DNA from 2 places in the Streptomyces rishiriensis genome. Region 2 is predicted to be linked to the other one. Evidence: predicted binding sites of a transcription regulator. Region 2 holds the regulator's gene; the other holds the start of a gene.
What was found. Region 2 encodes HrcA, which represses chaperone genes, less so after heat shock. Its sites were predicted from a motif close to TTNGCACTCNGNNNNNCNGAGTGCNAA; they were not measured.
Positions count from the first base shown of each region.

Region 1: the regulator HrcA is predicted to act here: its motif matches at 3,155-3,181, upstream of groL (chaperonin GroEL).

Region 1 is NZ_JAUSWV010000002.1:3,924,232-3,931,318, reverse strand. Features, by position in the region: gene QF030_RS19860 (glucosyl-3-phosphoglycerate synthase) at 1-281, opposite strand, end outside; SAM riboswitch class I at 451-616, shown strand; gene thrC (threonine synthase) at 635-1,933, shown strand; gene QF030_RS19850 (MoaD/ThiS family protein) at 2,052-2,327, shown strand; gene QF030_RS19845 (cold-shock protein) at 2,781-2,987, shown strand; gene groL (chaperonin GroEL) at 3,343-4,965, shown strand; gene QF030_RS19835 (hypothetical protein) at 5,075-5,236, opposite strand; gene QF030_RS19830 (hypothetical protein) at 5,233-6,066, opposite strand; gene QF030_RS19825 (DUF397 domain-containing protein) at 6,343-6,552, opposite strand; gene QF030_RS19820 (helix-turn-helix domain-containing protein) at 6,533-7,087, opposite strand, start outside.
Region 2 is NZ_JAUSWV010000002.1:2,919,745-2,926,831, forward strand. Features, by position in the region: gene dnaJ (molecular chaperone DnaJ) at 1-864, opposite strand, end outside; gene hrcA (heat-inducible transcriptional repressor HrcA) at 865-1,881, opposite strand; gene QF030_RS15485 (MBL fold metallo-hydrolase) at 2,041-2,784, shown strand; gene QF030_RS15490 (DUF3097 domain-containing protein) at 2,827-3,630, shown strand; gene hemW (radical SAM family heme chaperone HemW) at 3,898-5,130, opposite strand; gene QF030_RS15500 (Dyp-type peroxidase) at 5,340-6,431, opposite strand; gene QF030_RS15505 (SpoIIE family protein phosphatase) at 6,670-7,087, opposite strand, start outside.

The DNA of each region.
Region 1 (7,087 bases), 1.0 Mb from region 2:
CGGTGGACGACCCGCGCGCCGGCCGCCGCGGCCACCTCCGACGTGCGGTCGGTCGATCCCGAGTCGACGACCACGATCTCGTCGACGAGCGGGACCTGGTGCATGAGGTCGTGACGGATGATCGCGACGATGTCACCGACCGTCTCCTCCTCGTTCAGCGCGGGCAGGACGACGGACACCGACTGGTTGGTGGCGCGCTTCGCGGCCAGGATCCGGTGCAGCGGACGATCGGTCGCGGACCAGGAGCGGGTGGCCAGCCAGCGCTCAGTTTCTTGAAGCACAGTCTGCGGCTCCTCACTGTCTTGATCACACCGGGTGCACAGGACGTGACCGTGTGATCCATCTCGCGGTACGGACGACTATCTCAACTGTCCTGGCCTTCGGTTACAGTCTTGAACAACGCGGATGACCATCGCATGTCCGAGGTCGCTCCCGTTCACAACTTCATACCGCTCATCCAGAGGGGCAGAGGGATACGGCCCGATGAAGCCCCGGCAACCCTCCAGCCGGTCTCGTAACGCTCACCGATCCACGTGGTGACCGCTCCGCGAGGCTCCCGGCTCGGGAAGGTGCCAAATCCGTCTCACGGCGAGATGCGTCGTGAGAAAGATGAGGAGAAAGGGCCTCGCCTCACATGGCTGCGCAGACTGTTGCAAGCACCACCGACTCTACGACGTCCTCTGCTGTCGACCTCGGTCCGGCCACTGCGTTGAGCTGCCGCGAGTGCGGACACCGCGTGCCCCTCGGCCCGGTCTTCGCCTGCGAGGAATGTTTCGGCCCGCTCGAGATCGCCTACGACTTCTCCTCCTACGACACGGAGGAGCTCCGCAAGCGCATCGAGGCGGGACCCGCGAACATCTGGCGCTACGCGCCGCTGCTGCCCGTCCCGGCGGACGTGGCCGACCAGCCCAACATCAACCCTGGTTGGACCAAGCTCGTCCAGGCCGACAACCTCGCCCGTGAACTGGGCGTCGACGCCGGCAAGCTCTTCGTCAAGGACGACTCCGGCAACCCGACGCACTCCTTCAAGGACCGGGTCGTCGCCCAGGCCATCGAGGCCGCCCGCGCGTTCGGATTCACCACTCTGTCCTGCTCCTCCACGGGCAACCTGGCCGGTGCCGTCGGCGCCGCCGCCGCCCGGGCGGGCTTCCGGTCCTGCGTGTTCATCCCGCACGACCTGGAGCAGGGCAAGGTCGTCATGGCCGCGATCTACGGCGGCGAGCTCGTCGGCATCGAGGGCAACTACGACGACGTCAACCGCTTCTGCTCCGAGCTCATCGGCGACCCGGCGGGCGAGGGCTGGGGCTTCGTCAACGTCAACCTGCGGCCGTACTACGCCGAGGGCTCCAAGACGCTGGCGTACGAGATCTGCGAGCAGCTCGGCTGGCGGCTGCCGGACCAGCTGGTCGTGCCGATCGCCTCCGGCTCCCAGCTGACGAAGATCGACAAGGGTCTCCAGGAGCTGATCAAGCTCGGACTCGTCGAGGACAGGCCGTACAAGATCTTCGGCGCGCAGGCCGAGGGCTGCTCCCCGGTGTCCGTCGCCTACAAGGCCGGGCACGACGTGGTCCGCCCCCAGAAGCCGAACACCATCGCCAAGTCGCTGGCCATCGGCAACCCGGCGGACGGCCCGTACGTCCTCGACATCGCGCGGCGCACCGGCGGTGCGGTGGAGGACGTGGACGACGAGCAGGTCGTCGACGCCATCAAGCTGCTGGCGCGGACCGAGGGCATCTTCGCGGAGACCGCCGGCGGGGTGACGGTGGGCGTGACGCGCAAGCTGATCGAGAACGGTCTTCTCGACCCGACGCTCACCACCGTCGTGCTGAACACCGGCGACGGCCTGAAGACGCTGGACGCGGTGGCCGGCACCGGTCTGACCGCGACCATCCGCCCGAACCTGGAGTCGTTCCGGGACGCGGGTCTCGGCTGAGAATCTGATGTCCGTGCGCGGGTCGCGGGGCTGGTCGCAGCCCACCCGGCGGCAGCCGCACGATCCAGCAGCCCCGCGCCCCTTCGGGGGCGCTCCGCCTGACCGGAGGTCGAAAGTCATGAGCGTTACCGTCCGCATCCCCACCATCCTCCGCACCTACACGGGTGGCGCCGCCGAGGTGAAGGCCGAGGGCGGCACCCTCGGCGAGGTCGTCTCCGATCTGGAGAAGAACCACACCGGCATCGCCGCCCGGATCCTGGACGACCAGGGCAAGCTGCGCCGGTTCGTCAACGTGTACGTGAACGACGACGACGTCCGGTTCGAGCAGGGTCTGGAGACGGTGACTCCGGACGGTGCGGGCGTCTCGATCATCCCGGCCGTCGCCGGCGGCTGACCCGTGTTCAGTACCCATCGGTAGTAACCGTCGGTAACAGCGATTACCGAGCGTTCATCGAATTGCCCTCTCCGCGATAGAAGCGGAGGGGGCAATTCAATGTGGTTGAGCGCGGTACAGTTGGGGAACCCGGTCCTGATCCACGGATCCGGCGTCTTTTCTCTCCGCCCCACGCCCGACAAGAAGCAGCCAATGTGCGCGCCTCTTTCGTGGCTTTTGCGGCTTATGTAGGGCCCGACTTGCCCTCAATTCAGGCGAATTCTCGCCACATTCCGGATCCCGCACGTCCGGAATTCTCGTCCGACTGACCTGTTGCAGACGGCAGTTGGACAGATACATTCAGCCGCGGTCGACGCGTTCCGGCGCACGCCCCCAAGCCAACCGGGGGGTGAGGTCTGACCCGGATCCGCGAAGTGTGGATCTGTGCAAGGGCCAGTAATAGGGGAGTTAGGCATGGCTCAGGGCACCGTCAAATGGTTCAACGCGGAGAAGGGGTACGGCTTCATCGCGGTCGACGGTGGTGCGGATGTTTTCGTCCACTACAGCGCGATTCAGATGGACGGCTACCGCACCCTGGAAGAGGGTCAGCGGGTCGATTTCGAGATCTCGCAGGGTCAGAAGGGGCCGCAGGCGGACATGGTCCGGCTCGCGACCGGCTGAAGCACGCGCCGACTGAAAGCGTCGTTCTTCTGTACAACTGACGAAGGGCTCGCACTCCCACGGGGGGCGAGCCCTTCGGTCTGTCCCGGGACTGCGCGGGGGTGCCCGGCGGCGACCGCGAGGCCCCCGTGGGAGGTGTCCGGAAGGGGCCCGGTCCGGCGGAGGCGCTTGCACTCTCATGGGTCGAGTGCTAATCATTGGCGTTAGCACTCTGAAGGTGAGAGTGACAACGAGGACCGGGTCGGTGAGGCCCGCAGGCCAGGTGGGGCAAGGAACCACGAGGCCGGCGAGCCGTCCGTCGCGGGCGCCAGCGCGGTCCGGAGCAATCCACCCCAGTCCGGGAGGACCACTTCACATGGCCAAGATCATCGCGTTCGACGAGGAGGCACGGCGCGGCCTCGAGCGCGGCATGAACCAGCTCGCGGACGCCGTGAAGGTGACGCTCGGCCCCAAGGGCCGCAACGTCGTCCTCGAGAAGAAGTGGGGCGCACCCACGATCACCAACGATGGTGTTTCCATCGCCAAGGAGATCGAGCTCGAGGACCCGTACGAGAAGATCGGCGCCGAGCTGGTCAAGGAAGTCGCCAAGAAGACGGACGACGTCGCCGGTGACGGTACGACCACCGCGACCGTCCTCGCCCAGGCCCTGGTCAAGGAAGGCCTGCGCAACGTAGCCGCCGGCGCCAACCCCATGGCCCTCAAGCGCGGGATCGAGAAGGCCGTCGAGGCCGTCTCCGGTGCCCTGCTCGAGCAGGCCAAGGATGTCGAGACCAAGGAGCAGATCGCCTCCACGGCCTCCATCTCCGCCGCCGACACCCAGATCGGCGAGCTCATCGCCGAGGCGATGGACAAGGTCGGCAAGGAAGGCGTCATCACCGTCGAGGAGTCCCAGACCTTCGGTCTGGAGCTGGAGCTCACCGAGGGTATGCGCTTCGACAAGGGCTACATCTCGGCGTACTTCGCCACCGACATGGAGCGTATGGAGGCCGTCCTCGACGACCCGTACATCCTGATCGCGAACTCCAAGATCGCCAACGTCAAGGACCTGCTCCCGCTCCTCGAGAAGGTCATGCAGGGCGGCAAGCCGCTGCTGATCATCGCCGAGGACGTCGAGGGCGAGGCCCTGTCGACGCTGGTCGTCAACAAGATCCGCGGCACCTTCAAGTCCGTCGCGGTCAAGGCCCCGGGCTTCGGCGACCGCCGCAAGGCGATGCTGAACGACATCGCCATCCTCACCGGTGGCGAGGTCATCTCCGAGGAGGTCGGTCTCAAGCTCGAGAACACGACCATCGACCTGCTCGGCAAGGCCCGCAAGGTCGTCATCACCAAGGACGAGACCACCATCGTCGACGGTGCCGGGTCCTCGGACCAGGTCGCCGGCCGGGTCAACCAGATCCGCGCCGAGATCGAGAACAGCGACTCGGACTACGACCGCGAGAAGCTGCAGGAGCGCCTGGCGAAGCTCGCCGGAGGTGTCGCGGTCATCAAGGCCGGCGCCGCCACCGAGGTGGAGCTCAAGGAGCGCAAGCACCGCATCGAGGACGCCGTCCGCAACGCGAAGGCCGCCGTCGAGGAGGGCATCGTCGCCGGTGGTGGCGTTGCGCTCATCCAGGCGTCCGCCGTCTTCGAGAAGCTGGAACTCGAGGGTGACGAGGCGACCGGCGCCAACGCCGTGCGCATCGCGCTCGAGGCCCCGCTCAAGCAGATCGCCGTCAACGGTGGTCTCGAGGGTGGCGTCGTCGTCGAGAAGGTCCGCAACCTGCCCATCGGTCACGGCCTGAACGCCGCGACCGGCGAGTACGTCGACATGATCGCCGAAGGCATCATCGACCCGGCGAAGGTCACGCGCTCTGCCCTGCAGAACGCCGCCTCCATCGCCGCGCTGTTCCTCACCACCGAGGCCGTCATCGCCGACAAGCCGGAGAAGTCCGCCGCGCCTGCCGGTGGCGGTATGCCCGGCGGTGACATGGACTTCTGATCGACCTGACGGTTGATCGCCTGTCCTTCACGCCGAGGGCGGCACTTCCCGGAAACGGGGGGTGCCGCCCTCGGGCGTTTCCGGGGTGCCGAGATCGCGGCGAGGGGCGTCAGGTGCTGCGTACGGCCCCCGGTGGTCCCTCCGTCCCCAACCGGTGCACGAACGCGTCGTACGACATCGACAGGCCGGACGGCGCCGCCTCACGAGCCCGCGCTTCGTCGGCGTCGGCCTCGTCCCGCATCCGCCGAAGCTCTTCCGGTTCGCTGATCACCGGGATGCTGCTGTCCTTTCCGGGTGTCTCCGGGACATCGCGGCTCGGATGCCCGCCGCATGGGCGTGGACGGTCGAGGTGGGTACCGGCGCCGGGGGGTGAGCGGGTCCGCACTCGCCCCGGCAGCCGCCGCACAGGCCGCCGGGCAAGGACTCCGAGCGGCCCGGGAGACCGCACTTCGCGCACTCCAGCATCCGGCGGGGCGGGCGTGGGACAGGCGGCTCCGGTGGGAGCTTGTCCGTCAGGCGGCGGCGCAGCAGGGCCGCCGGGCTGTGGACGGGAGTGGGCAGTCCTGCGGTCAGGGCGGCGGTGAGCGTCTCCTCGGTGGCTCCCCGCGCGAACCACTCCTCCACCAGCGGGGCGAGCCGCGCGCAGTCGGCGGCGGAGAGCGAGAGGACGGGGGCTGTGCGGCCGAGGGCGGCGAGGAGGACGTGGGCGCGGGAGCGGGTGGCGGCCCGGGCTCGTTCGGGGTCCGCCGACTCCTCCGGTACGTCACCTCGCGTGAACGTCGCCCACCAGCCGTCGTCACGTGCGGTACGGGTGAACCACGTTCGGGTGATCCAGCGCGACTCGCCCGAAGCGGTCGCCATACGTTCCCGGCCTCGCCTCAAGTGCCCGGCCTGCTGGATGCGGTTGAGGGCTGTGCGCAGGGCGCACTGACCGTACGGGAGCTGCTTGGCCAGCGTCTTCACGGAGATGTCCGTACCGTCGGGCAGCCGGTCGAGATATGCGGCGATGGCCGCTTCGCGGGGCGGGAGGTGCGCGAAGTCGTTCCTGGTGCGGGGGAGTTGTCCCGGCGCGGCGCGCTTTCCGTAACCCGGATTGGCCATCGGGTGCGGGGATACGTGCGCGAGCGGGGAGGCGGCACTAAGCTTGGCGTCAGCCACGGATCGACTGCTTTCGATCTTGTAGGTCAAGCCCCCGCAGGTGTTGGCGCACCTGGCGGGGGCTGTTTCGTTATGCGCACGCTAGGGGGTGGTGACCTTCCGTGGCAAGTCGGTCGCTCCACGTCAACTCGCCGGGTGGGAGGGTGGGTTGGGACCCTCCTACCGATCCATGCAAAGAGGGCTCGGAGCTGGGCGCTTGAGCTTCGGGGCCGGTGTGGATCAGTTGTCCTTGAGGTTCTCCACGAACGCGGCCCATGCTTCGGCCCGGAACGCGAGCTTCGGGCCGAGGGGGGTTTTGGAGTCCCGGACGGGGACGAGGGTGGGGTGGCCGGGGGCGACCTCCAGGCAGTTGCCGCCCTCTCCGCCGCTGTAGCTGGACTTGTGCCAGGTGGCGGTGCTCAGGTCGTACTCACGGCTGCGGTTGTCCATGCTCGTAATCCTGCGCCACCGACTCCAGCAGAGCCAGTGAATCCTGCGGGGAAAGCGCCGTTGCCTGGAGCAGGTTGAACGTCAGGGTGTGGCGGGCGACGGTGGCCGGATCGTCCAGCAGCCTTCCCATGTCCGGGCCCTCGACGAAAGAGAGCGGGGGAGCGTCCTCGAACTCCATGAGTTTCAGGGCGCCGGTCATCGACGCGTGTGCACCGGAACCGAACGGCAGTACCTGAACGATGATCCGATGCTTGCGGATCAGCTCCGCCACGTGACGGAGTGCCTCCGCCATCACTGGCCCTCCGCCCACCATCCGGTGGAGCACCGCTTCATCGAGGATCGCCCACAACAACGGCGTTGTTGGGTCGTCGAGGACATGCGCCCGTTCGAGGCGGGCAGCCACCGATTCGCCGATCTCGGTGGCGGGAGCGGTCGGCTTGTACGCGCGGAACACCGCAGCGGCGTATCCCTTCGTCTGCAGAAGCCCTGGGATCAGCATCTGCGCGTACTCCTTGATCGTTACGGCGATCGCCTC
Region 2 (7,087 bases):
GTCCAGCGTCTCCAGCGGCACCTTGGTGCCGAGCGCCGCCGCCGTCATCGGCAGGGTCACCGTGCAGTGCAGGTCGTCGCCGCGCCGCTGGAACTGCGCGTGCGGCAGCTCGTGGATCTCCACGTACAGGTCGCCGGCGGGGCCGCCGCCGGGGCCGACCTCGCCCTCGCCCGCGAGCTGGATCCGGGTGCCGTTGTCGACACCGGCCGGGATCTTCACCGTCAGCGTGCGGCGCGAGCGCACGCGCCCGTCGCCCGCGCACTCCGGGCACGGGGTCGGCACGACGGTGCCGAAGCCCTGGCATTGCGGACACGGCCGCGAGGTCATGACCTGCCCGAGGAAGGACCGCGTCACCTGCGACACCTCGCCGCGGCCGCGGCACATGTCACACGTCTGGGCACTGGTGCCGGGAGCCGCGCCCTCGCCACTGCACGTCGTGCACACGATCGCCGTGTCGACCTGGAGGTCCTTGGTCGTGCCGAAGGCCGCCTCCTCGAGGTCGATCTCCAGCCGGATCATCGCGTCCTGGCCGCGCCGGGTGCGCGAGCGCGGACCGCGCTGCGACGCCGTACCGAAGAACGCGTCCATGATGTCGGAGAAGTTCCCGAAGCCACCGGCGCCGAAGCCGCCCGCGCCGCCGCCCGACTGCGACAGCGGGTCGCCGCCGAGGTCGTAGACCTGCTTCTTCTGCGGATCCGACAGCACCTCGTAGGCGGCGTTGATCTCCTTGAACCGCTCCTGGGTCTTCGGGTCCGGGTTGACGTCCGGGTGCAGCTCGCGCGCGAGCCGCCGGAAGGCCTTCTTGATCTCTTCCTGCGACGCATCGCGGCGCACGCCGAGAACGGCGTAGTAGTCCGTGGCCACCTACGACTCCGCCAGGATCTGTCCGACGTACCGTGCCACCGCTCGTACCGCTCCCATCGTTCCCGGGTAATCCATGCGGGTCGGTCCGACCACGCCCAGCTTGGCGACTGCTTCGCCGCCCGAACCGTAGCCGACCGACACCACCGAAGTGGAGTTGAGCCCCTCATAGGCGTTCTCGTGACCGATGCGTACGGTCATGCCCGAATCCCCCGCCTCGCCAAGGAGCTTGAGGAGCACGACCTGCTCCTCCAGTGCCTCCAGGACGGGGCGGATGGTGAGGGGAAAGTCATGTCCGAAGCGGGTGAGATTGGCGGTACCGCCGATCATCAGCCGCTCCTCGTTCTCCTCGACGAGCGTCTCCAGCAGGGTGGAGAGCACCGTCGTGACCGTGCCGCGGTCCTCGGCCTCGAAGGCCTCCGGCAGATCCTCCACCAGCCGCGGCACGTCCGCGAAGCGGCGCCCCGCGACCCGGCTGTTGAGCCGGGCGCGCAGATCCGCCAGTGAGGCCTCGCCGAAGGGCGCCGGACAGTCCACCATCCGCTGCTCGACCCGCCCGGTGTCCGTGATCAGCACGAGCATCAGGCGTGCGGGCGCGAGCGAGAGAAGCTCCACGTGCCGCACGGTCGAGCGGGTCAGGGACGGGTACTGCACGACGGCGACCTGCCGGGTGAGCTGCGCGAGCAGCCGTACGGTCCTGGCCACCACGTCGTCGAGGTCGACGGCGCCGTCGAGGAAGTTCTGGATGGCCCGCCGCTCGGGCCCGGTCATCGGCTTGACGCCGGCGAGCTTGTCGACGAACAGCCGGTAGCCCTTGTCCGTGGGGATCCGCCCGGCACTGGTGTGCGGCTGGGCGATGTACCCCTCGTCCTCCAGGGCGGCCATGTCGTTGCGGACCGTCGCCGGGGACACGCCGAGGCTGTGCCGCTCGGTGAGCGCCTTCGACCCCACGGGTTCCTCGGTGCCGACGTAGTCCTGGACGATGGCGCGCAGCACCTGGAGCCTGCGTTCACTCAGCATCGCGCGCACACCTCCCGCAGTAGTCCCCAGTCCCCTGGGCGCCTCGTCTGGCACTCTTCACATCCGAGTGCCAGCGTTCCCCGGCCCAGTGTACGGCTGTGGGGTACACCCGGGGCAAGGTCGGCCCCCGGTACGGCGTCGTAGGGCTAGCGTCGCGGTATGACGGTGACTTGGGAAGAGCTCGGATGGGAGCGGGTCGCGGCCGGGGTCGGGCGGGTGCGGCTGCCGGGCTGGGACTGCACGGCGGGGCTGGTCGTCGGGGCGGGCGCGGTGCTGATGATCGACGCGGGGTCGAGCCTGGCGGAGGGGGTGCGGCTGCGGGCCTGGGCCGAGGAACTCAGCGGCTCCCGTGTGACCCATCTCGCTCTCACCCACCCCCACTTCGACCATGTGTTCGGGGCTGCCGCCTTCGCGGGCGCGGAGGTCTTCGGGGCGGTGGGGGTGGACACCGTGGCGGCCGAGGAGCTGCGGGCGGACGCGGTGCGCAACGGTCTCGACGAGACGGCGGCGACGGAGGCCGCGGACACTCTCGTCCGGCCCCGGCACCTCGTCTCCGGCGAGTGGACCCTTGACCTGGGCGACGGCCGGCAGGTCCTGCTGGCGAACGTCGGACCCGGTCACACCGCCCACGACCTGGTGGTTCTGGTCCCGGGGACTTCCGGTGGCCCCGGCGTGCCGGACTCCCCCGAGACGGTGTTCTGCGGCGACCTGGTCGAGGAGTCCGGCGAGCCCCAGGCCGGCCACGACGCCGTGCCGTCCCAATGGCCCGCCGCCCTCGACCGCCTCCTCGAACTCGGCGGCGAGGACGCGGTGTACGTGCCCGGTCACGGAGCGGTGGTGGACGCGGCGTTCGTACGGGCGCAACGGGACGCGCTGGCGGCCCGTTTCGGCGTGTCGCCCTGATCGTGTGTCCCCCGGCCCGCCGCTTCTCCTATCGTCATCCGAATGCGCCAGTACTCCGCCGACCTGACCCCTCCCTGGAAGAAGCCGAAGCCGGTACCCGAGGTCCCGGCCGAGCCCGGGCTGGTGGTGGAGGAGCCCGGCACCGGGTTCTGCGGCGCGGTGATCCGCTGCGAGGCGGGCACGGTGACCCTGGAGGACCGCTTCGGCAAGCACCGGGTGTTCCCGCTGGAGCCGCGCGGCTTCCTGCTGGAGGGCAGGGTCGTGACCCTCGTGCGGCCGGCCTCCGCGGGCCCGGCGCGCCCCACCCGTACCGCCTCCGGTTCGGTCGCCGTCCCCGGCGCACGCGCGCGGGTCGCCCGAGCCGGCCGGATCTACGTCGAGGGCCGGCACGACGCCGAGCTGGTCGAGAAGGTGTGGGGCGACGACCTGCGCGTCGAGGGTGTGGTCGTGGAGTACCTGGAGGGCGTGGACGACCTGCCGTCGATCGTCGCCGAGTTCGCGCCGGGCCCCGACGCGAGGCTGGGCGTCCTGGTGGACCACCTCCTCCCCGGCACGAAGGAGTGGCGCATCGCCCGCTCGGTCACGAGCGAGCACGCCCTGGTCGTCGGCCACCCGTACATCGACATCTGGGAAGCCGTGAAGCCGTCGGCTGTCGGGATCGAATCCTGGCCCCGGGTACCGCACGGCCAGGACTGGAAGACGGGCGTGTGCCGCGCCCTGGGCTGGCCGGAGAACACCGGGGCGGTCTGGCAGGCGATCCTGAAGCGGGTGGGTTCCTACAAGGACCTCGAGCCGGAGCTGCTGGGCCGGGTCGAGGAACTGATCGACTTCGTGACCGCACCCTGAGCCGCACGGCTCCCGACCCCGGCTCTCCGGTATCCCGGCCCCGGCTTCCGGCTCCGGCTTCCCGCCCTCCGGCCCCGCCCGCCGGCCCTGACTTCCGGCTCTCCGGCATCCCGGCCCCAGCTTGCGGCTTCCCGCCCTCCGGCCCCGGCTTCCGGCTCCGGCTCTCCGGCATCCCGGCCCCGGCTTCCGGCTCCGCTACCCGCCCTCCGGCCCCGGCTCCCCGGCTCCCCGCTCCCCGCTCCCCGCTCCCCGCTCCCCGCTCCCCGCTCAGTCCACCAGGTCCCGCACCACCGCGTCCGCCAGCAGTCGCCCGCGCAGGGTGAGCACGGCCCGCCCCTCGTCGTAGGGGCCCCTGTCGAGCAGCCCGTCGGCCAGGGCCCTGCGCGACGCCGCGAGCCCGTCCGGCCGCAGCAGGTCCAGCGGTACGCCCTCCCGCAGCCGCAGCTCCAGCAGGATCCGCTCCACCCGGCGGTCCTCGGCCGGCAGCAGCTCCCGTCCGGCACCCGGCGACCGCCCCGCCGCGAGCGCCGCCGCGTACGCACCCGGGTGCTTGACGTTCCACCAGCGGACGCCGCCCACGTGCGAGTGCGCTCCCGGGCCCGCGCCCCACCAGTCGGCGCCGCGCCAGTACAGCTCGTTGTGCAGGCAGCGGGCCGCCTCGGAGGTGGCCCAGTTGGACACCTCGTACCACTCGTAGCCCGCCGCGGCGAGAGTCTCCTCGGCGATCAGGTAGCGGTCGGCGTGGACGTCGTCGTCGGTCATCGGGACCTCGCCCCGGCGGATCCGGCGGGCGAGCTGGGTGCCCTCCTCGACGATCAGGGCGTACGCCGAGACATGGTCGGGGCCGGCGCCCAGGGCGGCGTCAAGCGAGGCCCGCCAGTCGTCGTCCGACTCGCCCGGGGTGCCGTAGATCAGGTCCAGGTTGACGTGGTCGAAGCCCGCCGCCCGCGCCTCCGCCACACAACGCTCGGGGCGGCCGGGGGTGTGCGTGCGGTCGAGCACCTTCAGCACGTGCTGCCGGGCGCTCTGCATGCCGAAGGAGATCCGGTTGAAGCCGCCCTGGCGGAGCGTGGCCAGGTAGGCGGGGTCGACGGACTCCGGGTTCGCCTCGGTCGTCACCTCCGCGTCCGCCGCCAGCCCGAACTCGTCGCGGATCGCGGCCAGCATCCGTACGAGGTCGGAGGCGGCCAGCAGGGTGGGCGTGCCCCCGCCGACGAAGACCGTGCGGACCTCGCGCGGGTCGTCGCCGAGAACCTTGCGGGCCAGGCGGACCTCGTCGATCAGGGTGTCGGCGTAGTTCTCGCGGGAGGCGAGCACCCCGCCGGTGCCGCGCAGCTCGGTGGCGGTGTAGGTGTTGAAGTCGCAGTAGCCGCAGCGGGTCGCGCAGTACGGCACATGCAGATAGAACCCGAGGGGGCGGTCGGCGGCGCCGGCGAGCGCGTGCGCGGGAAGCGCGCCGTCGTCGGGAACCGGTTCACCGTCGGGAAGTGCGGAAGGCATGTCGCCCATTGTCCCGTACGTCCACGCCTACCCGGGATCCCCGGCCACCCCCACCCGGAACACCGGCGTCCGGCCCACCCCACCGGCCTCGGTACGGATACGGACGACGGACGCCGCCCACCGGACGCCGGAGTCCGCACGCCGCACGCCGCACGCCGGGCGACGGGCGACGGGCGACGGACGCCGGGCGACGGACGCCGGGCCGGCGTTCAGTCCAGGAGGTCCGCTCCCAGTGGCCGTCCCGTGCGCGCGCCCGGCAGGACGTACGCCACCGCCGAGCCCCGCGCCTCGGTGAATCCGCTCAGCTCGTCCTGAGCCGCCATCCGGCGCTGCACCCGTACGAACAGCGCCGGGTCCCGCATGAACGCGAGGAACAGCAGGCCCTGGTCGGCGGGCCCGTCGGCGTAGGAGTAACCGCGACGCAGCATCCGGGCCCCCGAATCGAGGCGGGGGCTCACGGCCCGGACATGGGAGCGCGGCGGGGCGGCGGCCTCGGGCCCTGCGGCCGACCGACCACCGTCCAGCGGACCACCGGTCGAGCGGCTGCGGCCGATGATCTCCTCCTGGCGGTGCACGGCGAGCCGCGCGAAGTCCTCGATGCGCAGACGGACTCGTCGTACGACGAGGTAGGTGGCGTTGCCCGACCACACCCAGCGCTCGCACTCCTCGGGGGTGGGGTTGGCGGGCCCGTCCTTGAAGCCGAGCAGATTGCGCGGGGTGGTGTCGCCGTCGGGAGACGGCGGCAGAAAGCCGTCCTGCCGCCAGCGCGGATACAGGGTCTCCCCGGCCAGCCGGGTCAGGGTCGCGGCGATCCCCTCGGTCGCGTCGGCGCTGTCGGCGCAGAGCTGCACCAGCAGATCGCCGCCGCAGCGGTCGGCGTCGAGGCGGTCACCGGTGAAGGCGGGCAGGTTCCGCAGGGCGGCCGGGGCCCGCAGGCCCAGACGCGCCGGGAGGGCGGGGCCGATCCCGAGGGTCGCGGTGAGGCGGGCGGCGCGCGAGCTGTCCGACCCCAGCGTCTCGGCGAGGGCGTGCGTCCAGGCCCCGAGCACTGCCTTCAGCGCACGCGCGCCCGCCGCGCCGCGCAGGGCGGGGTCGAGGTCGTACGCCAGGAGCAGCACGGTGGCCTGCCTCGGGGTCGTCACCCCGGCCTGGCGCGGGCCGTGGAAGCCGGGCCCACGGGCGTCCTCGGGCGGATCGGCGTCGCGGGCACAGGCGGTCACGGTCAACCCGACCCCCGCGCCGGCGATCAGGACGCGCCGGCGTGTGGGCGCTTCGGATACGGCATTCGTCGCCTCAGGCACGAACCGGACGATACATCCGCAAACCCGACCCCCCGGTTTCCCCCGCCCCACCCGACGCCCCCAGCCCCCGCCTGGCCGCTCCGCTCCCTCCAGCCCACCCCGACGACGAGCCCCTGGGCGGGAGGCCCCCTGCGGGGCCAGGAGCACCGCCCCCGGCCCCAAGACGGCCCCCGGGGAGGCCCCGCCCCAAGCGGAAGGCCGACGTCGCGGTGCGACCCGGCAGCCGGTAGGTGCGGGGCTACTCCGCCTGGAGTACCAGCAGGGCCAGGTCGTCCTCCGGCGGTTGCTCGCCGAACTCGTGCACCAGCCGCCGGATCCGCTCCGCGATCAACTCCGCGTCGAGCCCGACGCAGCCCGCCAGCGCGACGGCGAGACCGTCCTCGTCGTCGAACTGGCGAAGGCCCGACCGCCGTTCCGTGACGCCGTCGGTGACGCACAGCAGGCTGTCGCCGGGCCGCAGCTCCAGGCTGTCGCTGGTGTACGTCACGTCCTCGATGACCCCGAGCAGGGTCTGCGGACGTCCGCCCGTGGCGACCGAGCCGTCCGGCCCGAGCAGCAGCGGCAACGGGTGCCCGGCGGAGGCGAGGGTGCAGCGGACCCCTCCCTCGAAGGGGGCCAGCTCGCCGTACAGGAGCGACAGGAAGCGGGTCTGCGGC